DNA from 2 places in the Cytobacillus sp. Bac17 genome. Region 2 is predicted to be linked to the other one. Evidence: riboswitches for the same ligand, from Rfam matches in the RefSeq annotation. Region 2 holds a riboswitch; the other holds the start of a gene.

Region 1 (3,139 bases), on a different contig from region 2:
GGGCCCAATAATAGAACAGCTTCCCCTGAATTAAGGCTGAAATTCACATTCTTAAAAACAGGATTCTTCACATCTTCATGCCGGAAGGACAGCTTTTCTGTTATTAATAAAGGCTGGTTATGCTGAAATGCCATTTTGTGATTTTTCCCTTCTCAGCTCTTTTCCGATAGGGAAGCTGTTTAATGCCCCAGTTTTAGCAAGACTCTTACTCAGCCATTTCCCCAGCAATCCAGCGAGCAAAGCACCGCTAACCAGTCTCACAAAAAACATGGCAGTTACATAACCGGGTGAGAGGGCTGCGTAGCCGGAAATGAAATAGCCCCAAATAAAGCTCGTAACAGAAGAGCCCATGCCGGCAGCAATTAAAACCCATGTCCGGTAATTGTTCCATTTAGTTGCCGCAAAAACAGCTTCTGCTCCAATCCCCTGAATCATGCCTGAAAGAATCAGGCGAGGGCCTACTGCATTGCCAATCATGACTTCAATGGCCGCTGCGATGGTTTCCGATAAAAAGGCTGCTCCGGGTTTTCTGATTATGTACGCTGCGATGATTGAAACAATAAACCAAATGCCAAAAATCAGATCAAAGCCAATTAAGCCAAACATCCCATATAACACGTTGCCAAATTGCATGAACACCAGGTATACAACTGCAAACACAACAGCGAGTACAGATAGGACAATGACCTCACGAAGCTTCCATTTTTCGAGCATTTTACACAGCCCCCTTTTTGGAAGGACTGTTTGCAGACATATTAACCGTCATGACAATATGAGTGGAATCGCTTTTCTTACAGCTTTCGAAAGCATCTTCCAGCGTTTTAAAAACATCGTGTGCATTCCCATCTAATCTTGAAGCATAATGCACTCCTTCAGTAAACGTTCCCTGAGCCTTTGCAAGCTCGACTTGGTTCATAATGACGTTCATGTATCCAGGAATCCCCATCGGATAAAGTGCGAACTGGACAGCGACTTCCTGGCTGATTCCAGCAGATTTTTTTTCATTCGCCTTCTCTTCATTTTCAGCAAGATAAGCATCTCCGGCAGTATCGCCAGGGCATCCATTTGAAAATGTGCCGTTAAATACTACATGATCACCATGCTTAGCAGCTTCAAGATAAATCGCTTTGACTACATCAAAAACATGAATGGACCTGCCGCGCACACAAGTGCTCACATCATCTGTTTCCATCCATATCTTGCTTGTATCCACTTCTTTTAGAGCAGATAAAATAACATCCACAAACCTGTCAGTCATTGGATAAATCGAAAACCTGCACCCTGTAATCTCGCTTGTTCCGCATAAGAAATTTTCCTGCATTTTGCCATCCTCCTGGTTTATATAAAATTAAAAAACTGCATTCCCAAAAGGAAATGCAGTTGAATGATATCAATACACTAGAAATGATAGCCGTTCACCTGCACTTCCCCACGCTGGTATTATCCAGATCGGGTGATAAGAGTCAGAACGGATTGTTCTTCTCAGCCTAAAAGCTCCCCTAGTGCAAAATAAGATATGCAGTTTTTATTGACTCCATCTTAATACGGAGCATCCAAATTGTAAATGACTAATTTACAATTCTTTAAATCAAATGATCTATGAAAACAGATAAACGCCTTCAATAACACAGATAAGCTATGAAAAAATTTCTGCATTGTCCATGTCATGTTCTAATCCAATCCTTCCCTTCATAAAAGTGTAATAGGACAATTTTACACCGAGAATAGGGGGCAAATTGGATGATATATAGAATGCTTGCTTTAAATATTGACGGAACACTACTCCAATCAAATGGAAGACTTCATAAATCAACAAAAGAAGCGATTGAATATGTGCAGCAAAAAGGAATTTATGTAACACTTGTCACATCCAGAAGCTTTCCATCCGCGAAAAAAGCGGCCAAAGCATTGAAAATCAATTCCTTGCTGGTCACACACAGGGGAGCTTATATTGCAGCTTCTCAGGAAAAGCCGATATTTGTAAAAAGGATACAGGAAGATGAAACGTTTGAAATCGTGCGCCTGCTTGAAGGCTTTACCTGTCAAATCAGGCTGGTGCACGAAAAATATTCCCTTGCCAACAAAACCAAGCTCAATACCAATATGCTTGCTAAAACTGTTTTTACAACCGGCGATCCCATTTTTTACTCGCAGCAATTTGTGGATTCATTAAGTGACACCATTTTAGATGAGCCGGTCACACCGCCAAAAATTGAAGTGTATTTTGAAGATAAAGACGACCTTGAGGATGCCCAGGCAGCCATTAGGGGCATGTTTGAAAATGTAGAAGTCATTAAGTTAAGTGATCTGCGGATGGATATTGTACCTGCCGGAGTTTCAAAGCTGAATGGTTTGCTCTATTTATGTGAACATCTCGGAATTTCCCGAAACCAAATGGTCGTTATAGGCGACTCGGAGGATGATCTGGAAATGATTGAAGCCGCCGGCCTCGGTGTGGCTATGGGTAATGCACCTGCCGAAGTCAAAAAAGCAGCAGACTGGCTGACACGATCCAATGACCAGAACGGTGTAAGCTACATGGTCAAAGAACATTTCCGCAAACAGCATCCAATTGATTTCCTGAAGAAAATGAATCTATTAAAATAAAATCAATCAAAGAGAGCTCGATTAGTAAATCGGCTCTTTTTTTGCTTTGCGATACTGGGTATCCATTAGGAATCATTTCCCTTATATTGACCTTGTTTCCCCATTTCTGTACACTAAAAGAAGTTTGTCAACATGAAAAATAGACACTATGCAGCTGCCCCTAAGAAAACAAAGACATCGGCAGATTAATATATTTTCTAAAAAAGGTGATCAATTTGAACATTTCAATTTTAGGTGTACAGGATGAACGTTTCCATCGTCCGCTCCGGCTGATCGGGAACCTCTTTTTTGAAGAATGTGAAGTGATGCTGGGTGAGAATGATGCAGCCGACCTTACAATTAATCTTCAGCTTGAACATGGAAAGCACATTAAAGCCATTGCAGAGCTTTCTGATAAAGATGGCAAGAATCATTCAGCGAATTTTGAGAAGGAATTCGTACCGTCTGAGACAGAAAAAGAGAATTTTAAACAAATAAAAAATGCAGTATCCCACGTATATCTGACTGTTTTGCAGGAATGGACAGGCATTAC
Region 2 (3,139 bases):
CGTTAATGACAACTTTCATAAAAGCACCCCATTTGACGTATGGACTAAAGATTCAAGGCGGGAAAGCTCAAACGGATTTGGCTGCTCCGTTTTTCCTTCGAGGATGTCTGCCATCAGTACGCCTGTTGCCGGGGCAAGGAGGATTCCATTCCGAAAATGGCCGGCCGCAATATATAACCCTCTATAAACAGGATGTTCTCCTAAAAAAGGCTGGCCATCAGCCGATTGCGGACGAATTCCTGTCCAGGCCCGCTCCCATTCAGCCTTCGCTATATCCGGAACAAGGTTTTGCGCCTTTTCCATCAGCGTGGATATCCCCTCAAGGGTCACCTTCTCATCAAATGAATTGACCTTAACGATCGCTCCAACTACTAATCTCCCAGATTGCTTCGGAACGATATAGCATCCATGTGAAAAGATCGTCCCTTGTACAAGCGGTTTTTCAGGTATCACCGAGAAGCACTCGCCTTTAACCGGAATAATGGGCAGCGAAAGGCCCGCTCTTTCAAGAACCTCCCTGCTCCAGGCCCCGGAAGCCACGATAACGGATTCTGCCAGGAATTCTCCCTGGCTGGTTTTGACCCCATGAACCTTTTCATCTTTTAAAATAAAATCTGATACGTGTGTATACTCATAAATTTCTGCACCGAGGGCCATTGAAGCTTTTGCAAAGGCAAGGGACAATTCATATGCCTGAACCTGTCCGTCATTCGGTATATACATGGCACCCAGCAATTTGTTTGATACGGATGGCTCACGTTTAATCAGGTCATCAATCGAAAACCATTCGGCCTGCTCACCCGCTTTTTGCTGGCTTTCTATCAATCTTTTTAATGTCTGCTCCTCCTCTTTATTAGCCGCCACTTTATATACACCCTTATTTTGATAGCCAATATGCACTTGTGATAAATCTTCCAGTTCAGGAATCAGGATCCGGTACATGGAGCGGCTTTTGCATGCCAGCTGAAATAGCGGGCCGTCTTCTGCCAGTTCCGTTTGGGCTCCTAAAATTCCAGCTGCCGCTCCGGAAGCCTTGCCGGCTATTTTACCCTTATCCAAAACGGCCACTTTATACCCTCTTTTAGCCAATTGAAAAGCAATGGAGCTTCCGTTAATGCCACCGCCAACTATAACGGCGTCATAAATTTTCCTCATTTTTCCCCCTCCTCATTTAACTTTTTTGAAAAGAGCTTCGCTGCCTCTGCAGGGTCCTTTGCCTGCAAAATCCCTGACATTACAGCAATGCCATCTGCCCCCGCCTCCAAGACCTCAGGGACTTTCTCTGGTTTAATGCCTCCAATTGCCATTACCGGAATTTCTACTGCCTTTTTAAGAGCCTCCAGTGACCCAGTGCCCCTTGGCGGGATTCCCTTCTTGGAGTCGGTTTCAAATATGTGCCCAAACAGGATATAATCAGCCCCCTGTTTTGCAGCCTCTTCTGCTTCTTCAGGAGAATGTACGGAACATCCGATGGGCATATCTAGAAAATGCGTTTTGACAACACGGACTGGAAGGCTGTGAAAAGCAAGATGGACACCTGTTTTACATGCCCATGCAACATCCACCCGATCATTTATAACAATTTTATGAATGGGGATTCCCTCATTACAAAGCAGCTTAACTCCTTCATATAGCTCCCTTGAGGTTCGATGCTTTTCCCTCAAGTGGAACCTGTCTGCAAAGGGTTCCACTTCACCTGCTATCTCAGCAAAAGCCTCTAGAGATAGCTTTCCATCTGATATAACATGCAGCTGTTTCCTCATAGCGATAACTCCCCTGTTTTTTTATGCTTTTAGCAAATTAAAAACCACCTTCTAAATAGAAAGTGGCTGTACGGGGCTTATGAATATAGCCCCGATACTCCACTTCCCTACGCTGGTATGCCAGATCAGGTTCCAAGGGTTTTAAAGCTTTTGCTTTAATCTCAGCCTGCAAACGGCACCCCCAGCAGATATAATTACTATTAAATTACTAAAATACTATTTTTACTGATAAATACTTCCCCCGGTTTTTTTAAATTCCTCAGCTTTTTCTTCCAAGCCCTTCTGTATCGCTTCGTCCGTGTCAAGCTTATTCTCTTTTGCATAATTCCGGATATCCTGCGAAATTCTCATGCTGCAGAATTTTGGCCCGCACATGGAACAGAAGTGAGCTGTTTTAGCCCCTTCAGCCGGCAATGTCTCATCATGGTATTCCAATGCGCGTTCAGGATCAAGCGACAGATTGAATTGATCCCTCCAGCGGAATTCAAACCGGGCTTTTGACAGGGCATCATCTCTTTTTTGTGCTCCCGGGTGGCCCTTTGCCAGATCTGCAGCATGCGCTGCAATTTTATAAGTAATGACACCCTCGCGTACATCATCTCTATTTGGCAAACCCAAATGTTCTTTAGGAGTAACATAGCAAAGCATTGCCGTACCATACCAGCCTATCATGGCAGCCCCGATTGCAGAGGTAATGTGGTCATATCCTGGAGCTATATCTGTTGTTAGGGGCCCAAGTGTATAAAATGGCGCTTCCTTGCAGATCTCCAATTGTTTATCCATATTCTCTTTAATTAAATGCATTGGAACATGGCCAGGTCCCTCCACCATTACCTGTACATCGTGTTCCCATGCAATTTTCGTCAACTCCCCAAGTGTCTCGAGCTCTGCAAATTGAGCCTCGTCATTGGCATCTGCAATCGATCCCGGGCGCAGCCCATCCCCGAGTGAGAAGGCCACATCATAGGCTTTCATGATCTCGCAGATTTCTTCAAAATGTGTATATAAAAAGTTTTCTTTATGATGATGCAAACACCATTGGGCCATAATGGATCCGCCCCTCGATACAATTCCGGTTAAGCGTTTTGCCGACAGCGGAACATACCTCAAAAGGACACCTGCATGAATGGTAAAGTAGTCAACCCCCTGCTCAGCTTGTTCGATTAAGGTATCTCTGTAAACTTCCCACGTAAGATCCTCGGCAATGCCATTAACCTTTTCAAGTGCCTGATAAATGGGAACGGTGCCGACCGGAACGGCAGAGTTCCTGATAATCCATTCACGTGTGGTATGAATATTTTTGCCTGTAGATAGATCCATGATCGTGTCTGCTCCCCATCGAGTAGCCCAGGTCATTTTTTCTACCTCTTCCTCAA

The links. Region 2 has a riboswitch for thiamine pyrophosphate ahead of tenI (thiazole tautomerase TenI). Riboswitches for the same ligand answer to the same signal wherever they lie in the genome.
Region 1: it holds a riboswitch for thiamine pyrophosphate, as region 2 does, so the genes downstream of both, NR125_RS13405 (YkoF family thiamine/hydroxymethylpyrimidine-binding protein) here and tenI (thiazole tautomerase TenI) in region 2, are expected to answer to the same signal.

The regions. Positions count from the first base shown of each region.
Region 1 is NZ_JALJRC010000009.1:139,358-142,496, reverse strand. Features, by position in the region: gene NR125_RS13415 (ABC transporter ATP-binding protein) at 1-134, opposite strand, end outside; gene NR125_RS13410 (ECF transporter S component) at 118-714, opposite strand; gene NR125_RS13405 (YkoF family thiamine/hydroxymethylpyrimidine-binding protein) at 716-1,321, opposite strand; TPP riboswitch at 1,410-1,511, opposite strand; gene NR125_RS13400 (Cof-type HAD-IIB family hydrolase) at 1,741-2,607, shown strand; gene NR125_RS13395 (coproporphyrinogen III oxidase) at 2,823-3,139, shown strand, end outside.
Region 2 is NZ_JALJRC010000003.1:214,408-217,546, forward strand. Features, by position in the region: gene thiS (sulfur carrier protein ThiS) at 1-19, opposite strand, end outside; gene thiO (glycine oxidase ThiO) at 16-1,155, opposite strand; gene tenI (thiazole tautomerase TenI) at 1,152-1,763, opposite strand; TPP riboswitch at 1,851-1,956, opposite strand; gene thiC (phosphomethylpyrimidine synthase ThiC) at 1,986-3,139, opposite strand, start outside.